4 regions of the Paenibacillus sp. F024 genome follow, and region 3 is predicted to be linked to each of the others. Evidence: riboswitches for the same ligand, from Rfam matches in the RefSeq annotation. Region 3 holds a riboswitch; each other region holds the start of a gene.
The links. A riboswitch is a leader RNA that binds a small molecule or an ion and turns the genes downstream of it on or off. The one in region 3 is predicted to bind cyclic di-GMP.

Region 1 (5,005 bases), on a different contig from region 3:
CATCTCATGGATAGCAAATCTTACGAGCTTTTCAGGCTCAATTTTCGGAAGAATCACATCTGTACTGCTAAGCTTTAGGTCATGCTCATGAAGCGATAAAATATGTTCCGTTGTAAGAATGGAGGAAGCCGGAAGAATTAATAGTCCATATCGATTATATATATTTTTATTCAACCTCTTGCCCAAGAGATGCGACATTTCCATCAACGGATTTACTTCTTTTTCGTTCTTCATCACGCCAATTTACCATTAGTCTGTGGATTTTGAATGCCTCTTGCGGCATATACGCGACTCTTAATCCAATCCATATCGATCGTCTGATCCTCAATGCTATCCAGAATTTCGATGCAATAATTTCCTATGCATACTCTTCCGGAGCTCATGCTCTTCAGCATGATTTTCGTCTTGGATTTGAGTACCGACGGAGCTCCCGTTTGACCGCCAACCATCATTGCAGAGATGATGCCATCCGCTTCCAAACGAGAGCCTCGGCATACGGCATCTTTATCATAAAATACAATGTTGCCCGCTGAGTACAGGTCGCTTTGCAAAACCCCTTCTTTTCGGATCAAAATGTCACCGTTAGATTTAAGTGTCGATAGATGGCATTGCCCCATATCGATCCTCACTTTGGCTTCCTGCATGCTCCCAACGTGCTGCACCGTTTCCTTAAGAGAGTTCAAAATGCCGAGTACCGTACCGTTAGAGATCATTTGAGGCATTCTCGAGAGCTGTAGAAATCGCTCCAGCATGTCTTTCAGATTCAACCAGGCCGTCTTGTCCCGTGACCTGATATTAATAATGACCGATAATGCTTCTTTGATCAGCTTGGTAAGGTCTTTAAACTTGTTCTCCACAAGCAGTAGTATAATTTGTCCGTAATGAGGCTTCTGCCCCTTCTTCTCCACCATATCGGAGAGAAGCTTCGCTGCTTCGAGCAGCTGCTCGAATTGGGACATTAACAATTTCGAATTGTTATAAAGACGGTTATACAATACCCCGAAATAACCGGAGTATAGGTTGCTTTTGATGGCGTTGCCTTGAATGCGAATACTTCCGGTTGCCGTGACAGTGGCGTTGTACACACTTCCGGATATATATACATTACCAAGCGACTCTACGATCATATTCTCCATAACGTTACCATACACGATAATGTCACCGGAAAAAACGATATGTCCCGTTTCAATATTGACATCGCCGGGAACGATAAATGCCTTGGTAATATCAAAAAACTTCGTTTGGTTGCCTGTAATGCGCGGTCTTCCTTCGCTAAGAGCGATAACAAAGCCGTCCTCCCGAATTTGCACCCCGTCTTTGGCTACAATAACAATGTCCTGCGGTTCATTCGGACGAATAAAATTACCGTAAACGTCGTAGCCGACGGTCCCTTCTTCCGGCGGAGTTTTTCGGGCGATCACATCTCCAGGGGTTACCGAAGGAATATTTAAATGATTTCTATAATCGATCACGCCGCCGATTTCCACATACTGAGTTTCCACTTGTTCTGTGAAAAACAGCTGCAGTTCCGCATCCTTTCCCGGAACGGGAGGCTTTCCCCGTGCGATCAGAATCGGTTCGAATGTCGGGTTATGAACTTCTTCAAAAATAGCCCCGATATTCCGGTTTTTCGTGATCGACAAACGATCCAGTTCATAGATAATATCGTTAAGCTCAAGCTTGTTAAGTATGATCGATTGATCCTCCTCCGCTCTAAGAACCAGGTGGGCGGCAGGCTCACACTCGCTAAGCTTCCATACATACCTTACAGGTGAACGTACAATCAAGTAGGCTAGCATATGATCTTCGGATACCTGGATTTCAAATAAAGGAGATTCCTCTATGGACCATTTCAGCTTGTCTTCAGATGTTACGGTGACTACACCGGATACCGCTTCTCCATTTACAGTTAGCTTGACCGGAGGTATAGCTTCAATGGTAAGAGGTGATGTAACTTCATCCGAGGTATGCACAAAAATTTCATTTCCGCTTACCCTGAACCAACTAAGGCTCTTATTCCCTCCCTCATTGCCGAAGTCTTCCTCTTTGGAATAATCCGACAAATCGGTAACATTCTCCGTAGAATCCAGCGCCATGGATTTTATCATTTTGACCAATTCAATTTCCGTAATAGAGTCGGACATCGGGACTACCTCCTTTCAAGGGATCAAGCATATCGTAATGAAGAAAAAATGCACCTTTCTCCAGCCGGGGAAAGGTGCATTGAGTCATGTATCCTCCCATTATCGGCGGCATGGCTGCCATAGCTTAGATTGCTAACCTTAGGCCCATTGCTTTGCGTCCTTGCCTTTCGACAAGTTTGCCATTTATCGTAATGAATATGTGATTTTAATTAAATTATAATCAAGTATATAGACAACCGACAACATTGTCTAAAACAAAAGGACTAATCTATGCTTGTTGAATGTATTTCAGGTGTGAGTTTTTCGCTAAATTTCGACAAAAAGGATAAAAGATTGCATTATTTTCATATATTTTTACATAACTTTACAAGTTTAATCGCGCCAAAGCTCGCTGATATGAACACTTAGAGCATCCGCAATACATTGTATGGAATATTTATGCGGATTCGTGATTTTTCCGTTTCTCATTTTGGAGATCGTTCCTATGGAAAGACCAGTGAGCTCAGAAAGCTTGGTTGCCGTCATATGACGTTCCGCCATCAGCATCCGCAGCGCATGAGCCAATCCGGACTGCTTTTGTGGTTGCTCCTGCGTTAAGCTTCTTCCGACAAATGCAATTCGTGCGACTTCTTTCCTGCCGTTTAATATTGGTTTAAAGCGAAACTCGATACTGGCTTTTTGGTTGTTATGGACCCAATCCAGCGTCATACTGAAGCTGGACCCGGACCATAAGGCCTGGCGAAGCGAGTGCCTTACTTGAAGCAGATGTCTTGAACCGACAAAAGAAAGAAACGGCTGCGCGATCAAGTCTTTTTTGTGTAAATCCAACAATGCAGAGTGGAGTGAGCAATCGATAATGCGGAACTTCTCTGTAAGCGTTCCGCTTACATCGTATCCCGCCCCTTGCCGCAAAATCCATTTCTTGTCGCTGACGTCACGAACAACCATAACATAGTAATAGACTCCATCCCTAACCGTTTCGCGTAAAGAAAGCTCCACGTCCACTTGAAGGCCGTGCTTCACGGTCCATCTCGCTTCTGAGAACAGGATATCATCATGCTCAAAAAACTCCAAACGCTTTAATACCCACTCCCTGTATTCAACCGATAGAAAAGATAGAAAGGAATCCGTCCAAAGTTCTTCTTTTGAATAGCCGATGATCTGGAAAAAAGCCGGATTTGCCTCTTCGACCGTGAGTTGACGGCCATCCCATTTACAAAGGCAAATACCGTCTGCAGCCTTTTCAACCATCATTTTAGCCCAATGATTCGGCATTTCTTTTCCAACCTTTCATCTTTTAAGAAAACAATAATATGCTATTGTCCTTTGCATTCCCATACGGTCCCGGTCTCCGCCCTCGGGCAGCTGCTTCAGACTGCCGCCGCTCAGCCATGCCGTTACCGCGAGCACGAGCGCATCAACGATATCGTCACGGGCAGCCGCTTTGCGAGGATATCGCAGCATCAGCTCATCGACGACATCATCCGCTTGTGGATATACTCCTCGCAAATACTCCATTCGCTCGTCAAAGCCCGCATGGTTCTTCTTTCCATTCCGCATTGGAGCACCAAAGAGCCGGGCGAAGCATAATTCCGGATGTGACTCGCGGAACCTTAACCGGGCCGCCTCATCCTTGTGAAGCAGATCATCGAGCGCGCGAATCTTCGGCACGAGCGCCCAGGATTGGCGCGATAAGCCTCGGCCGCTAAGCCTGCGCTGCACCGCATTCGCTTGCGTATAGTCCGAAGCGCTCAGCACCTCTCGTACAGGAGCAGGGAATATGCTGGATGCCCGTCCAGGCTTCAGCATTTCCCGTGCCATTACGTCACAGCGTCGCGGCTCACTTCCGTCAGCCATACCGATCGGCATATCAATCAGCAATAGCTCTGACTGCCGATACGCTGCCCAGAGACTCTCCAAGGTTGCGAACACAGCGGCTGTCCAGCTCCCGTCAAGCGTCAGCTCCACGGCTGCCCAGCCCGATGCACAGCCGTCAATGCCTACAAAGGATCTGTTCTTCATGAGCTCCGCAGGTGAGCTTGAGCTCATCTGACATTCACTTGACGACACGGCTCAGCCACCGTCCAGTACCCCAAAGCACGTTTATGTTCCCATTCTGTAAAAAACAGGTATGCGCTTGCATCATTGAACACGCCCTTTTACTTCCTTAATCATTTTCTTTATTATACATCCTTTTGGCTTTCTCGGACATGCCGGAACATGTTTATACGGACAAAAATACAAACCCTAAGAAACCTCTATACATAAAATAGGACAAAGGATAAAAAAGAAAATACGCATCTGAAAGGATATGGATAAAATGGCGGGAATCGTAGACGTGTCGGTTTCAAAACCATTGCCTAAAGACGAAATGATTCTCGTCCTAAACTGCATGAACGGATTTCCCCACGATCTGCATGAGCTTCATGATGGAGCTGTAGTGACAGTTAAAAAAGACGAAGCGGAGCGCCAAGTCTTGATCCGCCGGGGACAGGGAGATGAATGCGGCTTCCACTATATCGAGGTCGGGACAGCAATCGCAGAAGCGCTGGAACTGCGGGATGGGGCGCGTTATCAGATACAATATGATGAGCTGAGCAAAACGCTTGTCCTCACGCGAGCCTTGGTGAGCCGAATCCAGGTTCCGCTTCAAATCGTCCGACGGAAGCATAAGGCGCCTGCGGTTACGATCGGTTATGCACAGCTCTGCATGCTCGGTATGGCTGCAAAGCTTCCTGCTATAGTAACGCTAATTCGCGGCCCTGTCACCGCCAAGCTGAGATTGATCGTGCCAAATAATGAGCTGGATAAGGATTTTCGGATTTCCGCAGCAACCGCCGCGAGGCTTGGATTGAGTCAGG
Region 2 (5,005 bases), on a different contig from region 3:
TTTAATCTTAAATAGTATTTTAACATTCCCATATACGCTTAGCATTTCTTGGTGAAATTAATCATACAACTCTTTTTTTAAAAATCTCACATAGTATTCCTTTTCTTCAACATGCTCTATTAATCGGTAATATTACTAGTGTAATACTCAATTATGTCTTTACGGCGGATGATTCCGATAAAGATTTGGTTTTCGTCTACGACGGGAACAAAGTTCTGGTCAGCAGCCAAATGAAGCATATCCTCAAGACGCGCTTTGACCGACACGCATTCATTATGAATACGACGTTTAATTTCATAAACTTTGACAATATCCAAGTTTCGAAAGCTTAATCCGGAAGTGTTCTTCATCTTCCAGAATAGATCCCCTTCACAGAGAGTTCCAACATATTTTCCCTCCCCATCAATAACAGGAATTGCCGTGTATTGATTTTTCTCTAATATCTCCAGGGCCTCCTGCATGTTAGCAGTTGAATGAATATAGGCTACTTTGTGCTTGGGCAAAAGAAAATCAGATATTTGCATCGCTCAAAACTCCCTTCTACCAAAACGTTAACATACGTTTCGCTTATTGTGACACACATTAAGATAAAGCTAACCTATATTGATAACGTTGGGCGGTTACGTTGCACCCTATAGGGCCTCAACTTTTGTTTACTTCATTTTTTATTGATGAGTCCAAGTTTATCATACCTGTCAAAAAGAAAAAACCTCCGTTGCAACAAGTAAGAATATGGAACAGACTATTGTTGTTTTTAATAATTAATAACATCCCGCAACATGCCCCTTATCCGATTGAACTTCATCGTGCTGCGTTATATACATTTTTTGTTATTAATGCTTCGCGCGAACATCCCATCAATGGCATGTACTCTAGCCGTTCGATAAAAAGATGGCTTCATTTCCAAATAAAAAAAGCGGCCCCCTCTATGCGGAGCCAAACTTTCCAAGTTAACCTCTATACATTTTTTAATAATAAATAGATCGTTACCAGTCTCCGATGCCTAAGTTCAGCTGCCAATTTACTCCAAATTTATCGATCACCATGCCATAGTATTTGCTCCAAAATGTTTCTTGCAGCTCCATGCCTACAGAACCGCCATCCTTCAATTGATTAAAGACAGATTCAATTTCATCCTTGTTGTTACTTACAAAGGCCAGGCTGATGTTGTTTCCAACCACAAAAGGCATCCCGGGAAAAACATCTGAAAACATAACGTTGCTTCCGCCAATGGTAAGCCGCGTGTGCATTATGAGGTGTTTCGCTTCTTCCGGTAGAGAAAATTCAGGGTTTGGCGCCATATCTCCAAAAGTCATAAATTTCGGTTTCTCTGTTCCAAACACTTCTGCATAAAACCCCACTGCTTCACGGCAGTTTCCATTAAAATTCAGATAAACATCAACCGACATGCTCAGCACTCCTTCATTCATTGTTATTATTTTATAGATTTTTTTATTTACATCTTATCATTTAGCTATACGTGAACGATATCTCAGGTTCCTCAGCCGACAAGACTCTACTGGCAGCATTATCTCCAACAATTAGAAATGTATTCCACTGATATTGATTTCTTTACCATCCAGATCTCCGGAAAAAGCATTACCACCACTTGATGATCTCCGATGACTAAGATCGGTATGTCGCGGATGAAATGAGAAGCCAAGTTTAGTGAAAAACTTAGATTTGATGATTTATATATTCTTACCTTTCATATTAACAAGAGTAATGAAGCATGGTTTCTTTTAGATTGCTTTATTTTAAAAAGCTGCGAAGCAAGGTTCCCCATACTATGGTCCTATGTCTTTAGATGTTTTTAAAAGTTTGGAATGATTGGAAATTCATAGTTGAGTAATACTTTATATTCATTTAAAATGAAAAAGTCAAAGGCAAAATTTTCCGAAAGGAAAATGACGCAAAGCCATGGGTCTAAGGTCCTTGTTACAGGATGATGATCGCCAGGTTGCCGTTTCGCTGCATCGTTTGATTTTATCCATGGGTACTGCGCGGCTATATTTGGCTTGCGCAGTTTTTTGCGTCTATGCCGACCAACTATCAGAAAGAGGGTGTTTTTCTGTTTCAATGGAAGGCGAAATCAATGATCGCTATGTTTCTCTGTTTGTGGTCTTGCTTTAGTTTGGTTTCCGTAACATCAGCGGAAAAACAGATTGACGTAGTGATCGACGGAAAGAAGCTGGAATTTACGGTTCCCCCATTCATCGAGTACGGGAATACGCTCGTCCCCTTCCGCCCCGCTTTTGAAGCGCTTGGATTAAGTATTGCATGGGAGGCGGAAAGACAGGTTGTTACAGGGAAGAAGGATGGCCTGGAGCTTGAGCTTCAAATTGGCAGCACGACGGCGAAGGTCAACGGCAAGCTGAAATCTCTCGCGGTCGCTCCACGATTGATCGATAATCAAACGTTCGTTCCGCTGCGTTTTGTTGGCGAAGCATCCGGCAGAGAGGTGAAATGGGACGCGGAATCACGTACTGTTTTCATCCGTCCGCTCGGGAGTAGCGATGTTTCACAGCTTACATACGAAGGCGATATGGTGGATGGCAAGCCAAACGGCCACGGAAAACGGTATGCGGATGGGACACTCATCTATGAAGGAATGTTCCAAAATAATCAAATGAACGGTCAAGGGAGGCTATATGACGGAGGGCAGCTCGTCTATGAAGGAGAATTTCATCAATCCCTTTTTGAAGGATACGGCAAAATGTATTATGCCAACGGTAGACTGATGTATGAAGGTCATTTTTCCGACGGATTCATGCATGGCCATGGCAAGCTCTATCGTGAGGACGGCACGTTATGGTATGACGCCCATTTTCAGTACGATAGCATTGAGGGTCCGGGAACCGTATATTTTCCCAAAGGTCATCGGTTGGAAGTCGGATTTATCGACGGAAACCCGCATGGCAAGGGGATTTATTATTACGGGGACGGAACCGTTCGTTTTATCGGCGAATATCGTAACGGTATGCGCAACGGCTTTGGTACGAATTATTACCCGAATGGCAACAAGATGCACGAAGGCGAGTTTGTGGACAGTCGGCTGGTTCGAGGGAAATCTTATTATGAAAGCGGGAAGCTTCGGTACGAAGGCGAATTCAGCAATATGCTGCCTCATGGAAAGGGTATTGAGTATAACGAGGACGGAACCGTATTTCATCAAGGCCTGTTTAAGCTCGGAGATCCGGTCAAACCGGAATAACAACAGCTGCAAGGGATGAACGTCCTTATTTCAATGGGAGGATACATATGATGATGACATGGATCAAAGCATTCGCCTCGCAATGTTTGCTGTCAGCCGTTTTCATTGGGGTCGGCGCAGTGTTTTTCGCTTCGTCTGCGGAAGCTGCGGAGCTTGCTTCTCCTCGGGATCCGTTTTTTTATGACCGTAACGATACGCCGTACCTTTTGGAAGGGGAGTTGGAGTTTCTTCCCGCCGCCGATCAATCGGACATTACGGATTACGCTATATATGTGTTGGATCACACGGACAACAAGATAAAGCTTCTCGGCAGCGTGAATGTGAAGCAGCAGGAAGAGTATATCGCGTATGCCAAAAGCATCGGTCTCAAGAGGGAACGCTATATGTTCCGCATAAAGGATTTGGAAATCGCAAAAAATGCCGAAAAGTTCGGGATTTACGCCAAAAATGCATTGGAGGAAAGCACGGCCGGATTGATCATGCCGATATGGGACAGGCCCCGGCATCGTTTTCAAGAAGGTCTTCGCATTACCGATAAGAACCCAAGCCAGGGCAACTTGGAATTGGCGCTGACCTGGAAAGGACTGCAAGAAGAGAATCCGATCACCGGCTATAAAGTCTATTTCTGGGTGGACGGACAGAAAAAGGCGCTTTCCAGCAAAAGCATAGACGTGGCAAAAGGGAAATCCGAATATGAACTCATAGTGCCAAGCGGAACGATACCGGAAAGAACGGAGGAAATGGCAATTTACCCCGTCTCGCCGGAAGGGATCAATGGGCCTGGCTTGATTAATTATGTGATGGACGACATTTCGGAAGAGCCGATTGTGCAATTGCAGACTTCCAGCCTGATTCCGGCGCCGGTGATTACGGAGATCGGAGACAGGGATTCTGTCGTCGGCACATTTAGCGGCAGCATCCGTTGGGAGGTTGATGACCGCGAATTTACGGGCATGGTCAATGGGGCTTCTCCCTTATCGTATGCAGTCTATTTTCTAGATAAGGACAAGCGGAAGATCAAAGGTATCGGCATGATTCCCAGAAATACGAGCAGATACGGTGATTATACGCTGCAAATTCCGTCAGGAACGCCCATACCGGAGGAGGCCGTTTATCTCGGTGTTTTTGCGCAAATGTCCACGGCTGAAGGCATTCAGTTCGGCGAGAAGTTTTTTTGGGATAAACCGTATGATCGTTTCCAACCGAAAAGGGTTCAGTTTATCGATATGGATGAGAATCCGGGTTCCATCCAAGGCAAAGTAACCTGGCAGGCGGCTGATGATGAAGGACCTCTGTACGGTTATGCCATTCATATCGATTGGCAGCGAAAGGATGCGAAGCCGTATACGATTGTAGAAAAAGGGCGTGCCTCCTACGAGTACGTTTTTCCGGACGGAGCTGTGCCTAACCAAGGAAACCTTGTCTATGTGCTTCCCGTTAATGAATTCGGCGAAGTGCCGTCAGACTCCTACGATCATCGCCGGCCTGAAACGTTCGCAACCATAGCGGACTCTACAGCAAGTCAAAAAGCAACGCTGGAGCCAACGGGGATTAACCTTGGCAATTTTACTCAAGTCGGCTTTCAAGATATGGACGGCAAACCGGGAGTCATCGGGGGGCGGTTAAACTACTCCAATAAATATGGAGATACGGTGGCTATCGAATTTTTTTATGTGGATGCGTTGAACCGGAAATTAATGTCGATCAACGATATCCAATGTACCGCCAATCGGTGCGGGTATTCCTATTTGGATATTCCTGAGGGAACACCGATTCCCGACGGAGCACTGC
Region 3 (5,005 bases):
CCGCTAATACTAGTGAACCCGACATCATTACCGCTAAGAAATATTTACCTTTTTTCATCTTTATAACACTCCCCTTTTTTTAATTTCATTATTTATGGGCTAGTTCTTGAGCCACCGTTATTATCCAATCTTCTTGACCACCAACCGCCTTTAATTCAGCTATTCTAGTTAGTATATCTCTGGCATCTACTCCATACTCTTTACCTGCCCGTTCAGCAAATAATAAAAATGAAGAATATACGCCCGTATACCCAAGAGTTAGGCTAAGTCTATCGATTTGGACAGGTCTTACCATCATCGGCTTCATCACATTCTCTGCAGCGTCCATGACCTTATATAGATCGATATTGTGCGGGATATGTAATTTGTTCATCACTGCTATCAATTGCTCGAGTGCCGCATTCCCTGCTCCGGCTCCCATCCCTGCCAGGCTTCCGTCAATTCTCGTGGCACCTTCCTCCATGGCAACAATCGAGTTGGCCACGCCGAGCGAAAGATTGTTATGAGCATGAAAGCCGATCTCGATCTGCAGCTTTTCTTTGAACAATGAAACCCTGCGACGTACATCGTCCATCGTTAAAGCGCCGGCTGAATCTACAACATAAACGCTTTGGGCTCCGTACGATTCCATCTTTTTTGCTTCTTCTACAAGCTGCTCCGGATCAGCCCGATGTGACATCATCAGAAAGCCCACCGTATCCATACCCAAAGCCAGACCTGCTTTAATATGCTGCTCCGAAACGTCCGCTTCGGTACAGTGAGTGGCTACCCGAACCACCGACGCTCCCAGGTCCCTCGCTTTTTTCAAATGCTCAATCGTCCCTATCCCAGGAATCAGCAGCACGCCGATTTTGGCCTTTTTGGCCGCAGCTACTGCGGTAGAGATCATGTCTTCCTCCGTCTCTTTCGAAAATCCATACTGTATCGAGCTGCCGCCCAGCCCATCACCATGCGTAACTTCGATAATATCCGCACCTGCATCATCAATGAGCTCTGTCAGTTGAGCAATTTGCTCTACCGTGTACTGATGGGAAATTGCATGCATCCCATCCCGCAATGTAACATCATTAATTAGAATTTTTTTGTTCATTATACATTCTCCTTTTGTACCAACGATGCAGCCATTAGTTCACCTGTTTTCACAGCAGCACAAGTGATGATATCCAAGTTACCTGCATAGATCGGCAGGAAATCGCCAAGCCCTTCCACTTCAATAAAGACTTTGACAATCCCGTCCCTCATAACGGGCTCTGACATAAGGCGGTACCCCGGAACGTAACTCTTTACCGTTTCCACCATGTCATAGATCGACGCCTTAATCTCACTCTCTTTATGGTAAGAATCTTCTGATACTTTGGCATAAATCGTATTTCTCATGATGATCGGCGGATCAGCAGGATTTAAGACAATAAGCGCCTTGGCCTTTTGCGCTCCTCCTATTTTTTCCAGTGCACGGGCCGTTGTGATTGTAAATTCATCAATATTTTGTCTTGTCCCCGGGCCTGCGCTTCTACTGGATACAGAGGCCACGATTTCACCATATTCCACAGGGGCCACTCTAGTAATCGCTTTCATTATTGGTACAGTGGCTTGTCCACCACATGTAACCATATTGACGTTATCAAGTTGTTTAACGCTTTCTTCATTTAAGTTAACGGAAGGGATGACAAAAGGTCCTACCGCAGCAGGAGTAAGATCAACCACCTTCTTGCCCAACCGTTTTAATACTTCGGCGTGATGGTAATGCGCTTTGGCCGACGTTGCATCAAATACAATTTCAGCTAAGGACGAATTGGCTTCAAACCCGGAAACTCCCGTGTCGATCGTCTGCAATCCGTTTTCACGCGCTAACGCCAGCCCCTTGGATTGCGGTTCAATACCTATCATTACAGCAGGCGAAAGCGTCTCGCTTCTAAGCAATTTGTACATTAAATCGGTACCGATGTTTCCCGAACCGATGATGGCGCAATTCACTTTTTTGTTCACTGGTTTTGTTCATCCTCTCTTAAACGTTTCGCAGCTTGTTTGTAAAATTCCCCGGCATTTTGAAGATGATGTACTAACTCGGCTTGAGCTTGTTCGTTTTCTCCGCGTTCAAGGAACTCAACAATCTTAAAATGCTCTTCAATGATTTCTTTTTGATGGTTCATTGTAAAATCCGATGTAACGTCAATCAATGTTTTAATTGGCCCATTGAGTGACTTCCATAACTGAACTAGCGTCTTATTGCCTGTAAGTTGAATAAGCATAAAATGAAAAGTTAAATCAGATTCCACATCACGCTCCCCTTTTAATAGTGCGTCCTCCATATTTTGCACATAACGGTACATCTCCGCTTTCCCCAGCTCTATTGCTTCTGGGGTAATTTGAGAGATTGCAAATTTTTCGAGCTGGATCCTCGTATGATACAAGTTCTCCAGATCCTTTATAGAAAAACCTTCAACCACACTTCTACCGTTTGAAGGTGTAGTCACTAGCCCTTCATTTTCGAGCTGAACAATTGCTTCTCTAATAGGCCCTCTGCTTACACCCAATTCCTTGGATAAAACAGTTTCCTTGAGATGAGAGCCGGCTTTTATATCACCGAGCATAATACTTTTTCTTAAAATAATAAGTACCTGCTCACCTATTTTTTGTTTATCAACGGTTTTTAAATGAATCATACGGCTTCACTCCAAAGTGTTAACAGTTAACTGTTTTTAATATAAGATAAAAGCGCTTTCGCGTCAACGGTTTTGTAGGAATTTTGTTGTTTTATGAATACTCTCACACCATCATGTTCTTTATTAGCTTATGACAAGTCGCCATCTCTACAAGAAGTGACAAGGAATACAACAAGGTATGTGGATGAGTAATCGGATGAAAGATACGTGCAAATCGTGCGGAAAACCAAAAAAGCCAGGCTGCTTGAGCAACCCGGCTATCATTCCATCCGCATGAACCGATAGCTTAGACCCGTGGCTTTGCGTCTCCGCCTTTCGAACGGATTTGCCTTTGTTCATTGCTTAGCCGGCCTGTCATAGAATGTCTCGCTTTGCATCCTCCAATATCATCTTGTCAAAAAAGAGGATATACCGCATTCCGCCGCCCATCCGTCTTCCAAAAACTTGTTCTCGATTCGCGTCCTTTCGGCATTGTTGTTCAGAGACTGTTCAATGGCTTCAAAAATTTTAGTGTTTTTCCATTGGGTTTCCCCGCAATTGTCAGTTAGATTCCCCTGTAGAATGCATTCGGATAATTGTTCGATGCTGTGTAAATTTCGATTCCCTTTTATCGTTATTTCTTTTTTGTCGTTTTCTGTTTGCACCCAAATCACGCCATCGCCACCGTTCAAATCAGGACGATACGCACAAGGGAGCTTAATGATGCCCCTTGTACCAATCACTTCATATTCATTTCGCATCATCGTATCGCAACTGCAGTCCACAAGCGCTTGGATACTGCCCGGGTAGTCGAAAATCATTATGATTGTCTGATATGCTTCGTTTTGTTTCCCTTTCCCTAAAGCAACAATATTCAAGGGCTCCCGTTGAAGAATATGTCGAATGGAATTTAGACCATCGGAAACAGGACAATACCATTCTTCGTTTATAAACTCCTTCATGCCGGCAGGGAAGGAAAAGCTCAATTTTATCATGCTAATATCGCCAATGAAGCCTGTTTCAATTAAATGCTTGACCTCGGTGTGTTGTGGATGGGGAATTCGATAACCGGAGTCCATAAAAAGGACCTTATTGTCTTTGCACGTTTTCATTACTTGTGCTGCGTCCCGTGCGTTAATAGCAGCCGGTTCTTCACATAAGACATGTTTCTTGGCATTGGCGGCCTTTAATGCCCACAATAGCCGCAGGTTACTTGGTAATCGAATATATACTGCATCCACATCGGGATCATGGATGATTTCTTCATAATGACCATGATCGTGTTGAACTAAATCTGCAATAAGAGAATGATTAAAGACAGCTAATAAATCTTCATTACTCGATGGATGTATACTTAATACACCCCATTTTACTTTTTTGCCTTCCATAAATTCTCCACCCTCTTGTCTGGTCAGCTTCTTAGATCCCGGCCAAGCTTCCGATAGATCGTGCTGCGGTGAACACCTAACCTGCTGGCCGCTTCTGATACATTCCCATTGAACTCATTGAGAATCGAACGAATCAGTTCAATCTCCTGATTCCTGCCTTTACTCCTTAAAAGGGACATATTCGGTTTAATCACTTGCTTCATCCTGCAGCCCAGCACTTCCTCCGGCAAATCAGCAACGCGCACAGCATTTCCGTTAGATCTGGCGGCAATCCGATAAGCAATATTTCGCAATTCACGGACGTTTCCAGGCCAATCATAACCCTCGAGAATTCGCATAGCTTCCTCATCGAATCGTGCCGGCGGTGATTGTCCAATCTCTGAGCAAGCTTTTTGCATGAAATGATTTAATAGCAGAGGGATGTCTCCCTCTCTTTCCCGCAAAGGAGGCACACGCAATGATAGTACATTTAGTCGATAGTAAAGATCGCGACGAAACTTACCGTTTTCAACATCAACAAGAAGATTTCGATTGGTGGCTGCAATAATCCTTAAATTTACCTTGATTATTTTTTTTCCGCCCAGACGTACGACTTCCCGCTCCTCTAGAACTCGCAGCAATAGCGTCTGTAAGTCCAACGGCATTTCCCCGATTTCATCAAGAAATAAGGTTCCTCCATTGGCTTGTTCAAATCTCCCCGCTCTGCCTTCTTTTATGGCGCCTGTAAACGCACCGCCTTCATAGCCAAAAAATTCACTCGCTGCGAGCTCCTTGGGTACAGCTCCGCAATTCACTGCAACAAAGGGGCCTTCTGCCCGGAAACTGCCTGCATGTATAGATTGCGCCAATAATTCCTTTCCCGTGCCGCTTTCGCCTTCAATCAGAACCGGAAAATCACTTCTCGTAGCAAATTTAGCTTCTGTTACGGCGGCCAAAAACTTCCGGGAGCATCCAATGATGCAAGCAAATGAATAT
Region 4 (5,005 bases), on a different contig from region 3:
CTCGTCAACGACAACGATTTCGGTGTGGACAGCACATCGCCGGACAACGGCACCGAACTGTGGACTTTCAAGCTGCCTTATACGCTGAAGTAATCGATTGCATAAATAAACGAACCCGGCCTGCCGGGTTCGTTTATTTTCATCGATCGGGAAGCTGCGGTCGACCCTTGAGACGATTCGCCAATTGTCTCTGCTTACTTGTACATCTCAACCCAAAGGCTCAGCTGCTGCTTCAAGCTTTCCCTCACCGATTTGGGCTCCAATATCTCCGCATTGGGGCCGTATTGAAGAATCCAGTTGACGAACTCCTTTTCGTTGTTTACCGTAACCTCAAAGATCAAGCTGCCATCCTTCTGATCCTTCATACGGGGATGCACGAATAACTCCTCTTCTTTGATGTATCGTGCAACCTCCGGGGCGAACCTGACTTTAAACGTTATATTCTTATCGCCGCGGTCAATGGTCCACGTATTTTTCAAGTATTGCTTGATGTTAAAATCTCCTTTGTCGTAGGAGAGATTCGTCACCTCCACCTTTTGAAACCGGCTGATCCGGAAGGTGCGAATCGCCTGCTTCAAGTGACAAAAGCCGATCAGATAAAAACGTTGGTCACGGGGCACCAAATAATAAGGGTCTATTTTCCGTATGGTGGTTTCATCCCTGTACTGCGTGTGGTAGATGGTATCGATCGTTTTCTGTTCCAAAATCGCCTCAATGATCGGTTGAAGAAAGTTCGGGCTTTCTTTGCGATACGCCGGCGTCCCCATTTGGATGATATCGGCCAAGTTTTCGACCAACCGGTTTTGCCTGGACTTCTCCTTTAAATGGGTAGCCATGACCTTATCGTAAGCCGTGTCAAATCCGGGCGGGAGCTTATCTTTGTCCAGTACGGAAGGCAGCAGCGAGAATACAAGCGCCTCCTGCTCCGTGAAATTGAGCGGATAAAGAAAAAATTTACCCATAAAACGGTAGCCTGTTCCCCGCCCGTCATTGGTAACCGGGGCGATCAGGCTAAGTGTATCCAAGTCCCGGTATATCGTTCTAATGTTCACATTACTTTTGAGTGCCAGATCGGATGCCGAAATGCCGGGATTTGCCTGAATGGCGTTGATAATGGTGAACATGCGGATGACTTTGTCGATCATGCTCATCCCCCTTAATCATCTAGTACTATTTTCCTGTATATTACTTATTCTTCTAATACAAGGGAACTTCCTTCCTAGGTCGCAATTTTCATCGGTTGTTAGTCTGCTCTTGCGGTAGGTTACGAATGATGTCCGTATTCAGCCCAAGCTGCAGTAAAATGGTTAAGATGTCGATCTGAATTTTATCTGTTTTATTGGTCATCGATACCCTCCGAAAAGTCAAGATAACTACTTTCCAATAGAGGATATCATTCCCATGTGACATGAGGCTGTCTCGAATATGCGTTCGCAATTAGATCATGGTCAATACTTTCCATAAACCTCCTTTTAAAATAGAACTTAAGACTCTTGCTATAACTGATTATAATAAAATTTTAACCTTTTCTTTACTTGATCTCTTCCACCGATGTGTGTAATATGGAAAAAGATGCCTGTCGGAATATAAAATATTTTATCGAATTTTGTAATTTTCTGTTTTCGAATTTTCTAACAATACCAATTGAAAAAGGCAAATCTGTCGAAAGGCAGGGACGCAAAGCTGCGGGCCTACAGCATCATGTTATGGCAGCCGGGCCGCCAATGGGGACCAAGAATCTGCCCCGTCACCTCGTCAAGGGCAGCTTCTTTTTTTTGTTCAGATTCCATTCGAGGAGGAAAAGCACAGCATCTGATTCTCGGACCACTTGGAAACAACCCGCAAATCATTACGTTCAGGAGGCAGTGCACCCATGTTGAAAATGAGTATTCAAACCCGTTTAATTGCAGCATTTCTAGTCATATTAATCCTGCCGTGCAGCGTCGTCGGCTGGTTTTCTTATCTGGAAGCGCGGCAGCAGGTGGAAGACCAAATTATGCAAAGCGCAAGTCAAAGCGTGAACTCTGCAAACGATCAAATTACCAGCCTCATTTCCAAAAGCTTATCCGACATGGATTTTTTGGCGCAGCAGATCAAGGGCGAAATGGTGGATGGAACGGCCAGCCCGCGGGTTAGAGCCATTCTGGAGCCCTATAAGGCGATTAATCCCCAGTATGAAGTCGTATATTTCGGAACAAATACCGGAGTGATGATCTTTTCTCCCGACAGGACCATAGAGGGCTACGATCCGCGGACCAGACCGTGGTTTATTACAGCTACGGAGAATAAAGGGAAGGCTATCGTAAGTGATCCGTTCCTCTCCGCAACGAATAATCAAATCGCCGTGAACCCTTCGAAAACCAGTGACGATGAAACGGGAGTTGTCGGCGGCAGCCTGGTTTTGACCGACCTTGCCAAACAAGTGAACAGTATTAAAGTCGGCCAGAACGGGTATGTGTTTATACTGGACAGGGACCGCAAGTACGTAACCAATCCTACAATTGAACCGGGTACGGATAACACGGAGCCGTATGTGTCCGAGCTTTACGCATCCGATTCCGGAACCGTGGAATTTCAGTTTAACGGGATGGACACCAAGGCGGTATTTGTCACTAATCCATTGACCGGCTGGAAGATTATCGGCGCCATTGAGATGTCGGAAATTGCCAACGCCACGAAGCGCATTCTCTATACCACCATTGCCGTTATTGCCATCGCTATTGTCATTGGTGTAATGTTAGCGTTGTGGATCGTTCGTTCGATTACGGCTCCTTTGAAGCAATTGATGCTTACGACGGAACAAATCGCCGCCGGAAATCTGACGGAAGAAATCACAGTTCATTCCAAGGATGAATTGGGACAGCTAGCCGCATCGGTGAACCATATGGTTCATAATCTGCGGGACTTGATCGGGGGAGTCGTAAGCTCATCCCATAATGTGGCTGCCGCATCGGAGCAAATTTCCGCAACGACGGATGAAATTGCCGGCAGAGTCTCGGCGCAAGCCCAATCCGCCCAAAATATGCAGGAATTATTCAGCGAGCTGTCTGCAGCCATTAATTCGGTTGCCGCCAATGCCGAAGTGGCCGCGGAATTAGCAGCCCAAACGACGGCCATCGCCCACGATGGAGGAAATATTGTCAAAAATTCCATCTCCAGCATGAATCAGGTCAATCTGCATATGACACGGTTAGAGGAAGATTCGAATAAAATCGGAGAGATTATTGAAGTCATTGACGATATCTCGGATCAAACCAATTTGCTTGCCCTTAACGCAGCCATTGAGGCGGCGCGCGCCGGAGAGCAGGGAAGAGGATTTGCGGTTGTAGCCGATGAAGTGCGCAAGCTGGCCGAGCGCAGCGGCGAGGCAACCAAACAAATTACGGCGATCATCAAAGGCATGCAGGAAAACACCCATAGAAGTGTAACGGCCGTTTCCGATGGGGTAAGCCAATCCGAGGAGACAGGAAAGGCGTTTGATCGAATTATTGACATGATCAGCAAAACCGAGCTCAAGGCGGGGGAAATTGCAGCTGCATGCGAAGAACAGGCCGCCCAGTCCAATGAGGTTATGCATTCCATTGAAAACATCTCGTCTGCCAGCCAGGAGGCTGCCGCAGCTTCGGAGGAAACGGCCGCTACATCGCAGTCGCTTGCACAGCTTGCCGAAGGCTTGAATGAATCCGTCTCTGTCTTTAAAATTAAATAACGATTTTTAGAAAAAATGAGGTCAGATTGATGCAGTTCATTGAGCAGGAAAAGTACGTGGAATTTCATATCGGCGGTGAACAATACGCTATCCGTATTCAGGAAATCCACGAAATTATCAAGATGCAGACCATTACCCCCATTCCCAGTGCGGTATCCTACGTCAAAGGGGTCATTCATCTAAGAGGAAAGGTGGTTCCGATCATCAGCCTTCGAAGCCTGTTTCGGCTTCAGGACAAGGAGGCTTCGAAGACGACCCGCATTATGGTCGTTCATCATCAAGAGGGTACGGTGGGGATCATTGTCGATAGTGTGAATAAAGTCACTACCTTCGAGGATGTCCAACCTCCTCCGGACCATTTCGGCCATGTCAATGGCAGCCTTTTGGTAGGCATCGGAATTACCGGCGGCGATCTGGTTGGCGTTTTAAAGCTGGATAAAGTGCTGCTTCAAGATGAGGAAGTGAAGCGGCACCAGGTCTTTACTAGATGAAGAGTAAAGCGATGGATGAATTGCATCAAGCGCGGTACAACAACCCCTGAAGACATCGGCCTTAACAGGCCGATGTCTTCCTTTCTTATTTCTGCTTTCCCGCCCTTATATTCCGGCAGCTCAGGCATGTAAACTGTTTTGCAGCCATCGAATGACTACTTTTTGGTCTTTTTCCGTTTTGCTTACCCGATAAATATAGAGCCGGTTCTGATGATGCCGATAGTAGATTCTTCCCTTAGACGAGAATGGCATCTCCAGCAAATTCCCTACGGCAGAGTGGACCGTATTCGGGCGTCTTTTCGATTCCACCTCGGCTAGACAATAATGCATAAGACAAATTTCACGTTCCACTTGGATCCGGTCCTTCGTTGTCAATTGAATAAAATCATGAAAAAACTCCTTGTGGAATTCACAATGCGGGTAGATCTTTTCAAACCGCGGTATGTATTCCTTTTGTAAAATATCCTTCTCCATTGAACGGGCCTCTCGCGCATTCATTAATTCCTCCTGGAGAACTTTATTTTCTTCCGCTAATTGAATCAAGGCCTCGGCATCCTCCCGGCTTCTTAACTCCAGCCCTATGAATTCATCGATTTTCTGTGCTAACGATTTGATTTTATTCCCGGCCCTCTCTAATTTCGCTTGGCTCTCCTCTTGGATATAACGCAACCGTTCCGAAAGATGAGTGAATTGTTTATTTTTATCACGCAGCATGACATGGATCTGGTCTAATTGACTTTGAGCTAAAGCTTCATTCGCCCGGGCCGCTTCTAATTCCCGAGCTTTCTTCTCCAGCTCTTCATGA

Region 1: it holds a riboswitch for cyclic di-GMP, as region 3 does, so the genes downstream of both, ACZYR9_RS04700 (flagellar assembly protein A) here and ACZYR9_RS25305 (GntR family transcriptional regulator) in region 3, are expected to answer to the same signal.
Region 2: it holds a riboswitch for cyclic di-GMP, as region 3 does, so the genes downstream of both, ACZYR9_RS12350 (stalk domain-containing protein) here and ACZYR9_RS25305 (GntR family transcriptional regulator) in region 3, are expected to answer to the same signal.
Region 4: it holds a riboswitch for cyclic di-GMP, as region 3 does, so the genes downstream of both, ACZYR9_RS08035 (methyl-accepting chemotaxis protein) here and ACZYR9_RS25305 (GntR family transcriptional regulator) in region 3, are expected to answer to the same signal.

The regions. Positions count from the first base shown of each region.
Region 1 is NZ_JBVASZ010000002.1:180,970-185,974, reverse strand. It holds gene ACZYR9_RS04705 (HD-GYP domain-containing protein) at 1-234, opposite strand, end outside; gene ACZYR9_RS04700 (flagellar assembly protein A) at 234-2,144, opposite strand; cyclic di-GMP riboswitch class I at 2,246-2,335, opposite strand; gene ACZYR9_RS04695 (helix-turn-helix domain-containing protein) at 2,517-3,419, opposite strand; gene ACZYR9_RS04690 (DUF429 domain-containing protein) at 3,435-4,166, opposite strand; gene ACZYR9_RS04685 (hypothetical protein) at 4,465-5,005, shown strand, end outside.
Region 2 is NZ_JBVASZ010000010.1:62,725-67,729, reverse strand. It holds gene ACZYR9_RS12360 (CBS domain-containing protein) at 120-524, opposite strand; gene ACZYR9_RS12355 (VOC family protein) at 987-1,409, opposite strand; cyclic di-GMP riboswitch class I at 1,876-1,968, shown strand; gene ACZYR9_RS12350 (stalk domain-containing protein) at 2,096-3,214, shown strand; gene ACZYR9_RS12345 (S-layer homology domain-containing protein) at 3,262-5,005, shown strand, end outside.
Region 3 is NZ_JBVASZ010000048.1:12,747-17,751, reverse strand. It holds gene ACZYR9_RS25320 (TRAP transporter substrate-binding protein) at 1-58, opposite strand, end outside; gene dmpG (4-hydroxy-2-oxovalerate aldolase) at 89-1,090, opposite strand; gene ACZYR9_RS25310 (acetaldehyde dehydrogenase (acetylating)) at 1,090-1,986, opposite strand; gene ACZYR9_RS25305 (GntR family transcriptional regulator) at 1,983-2,663, opposite strand; cyclic di-GMP riboswitch class I at 2,908-3,003, opposite strand; gene ACZYR9_RS25300 (Gfo/Idh/MocA family protein) at 3,050-4,030, opposite strand; gene ACZYR9_RS25295 (sigma-54-dependent Fis family transcriptional regulator) at 4,054-5,005, opposite strand, start outside.
Region 4 is NZ_JBVASZ010000005.1:145,918-150,922, reverse strand. It holds gene ACZYR9_RS08045 (esterase-like activity of phytase family protein) at 1-93, shown strand, start outside; gene ACZYR9_RS08040 (helix-turn-helix transcriptional regulator) at 195-1,145, opposite strand; cyclic di-GMP riboswitch class I at 1,643-1,726, shown strand; gene ACZYR9_RS08035 (methyl-accepting chemotaxis protein) at 1,874-3,709, shown strand; gene ACZYR9_RS08030 (chemotaxis protein CheW) at 3,739-4,200, shown strand; gene ACZYR9_RS08025 (hypothetical protein) at 4,321-5,005, opposite strand, start outside.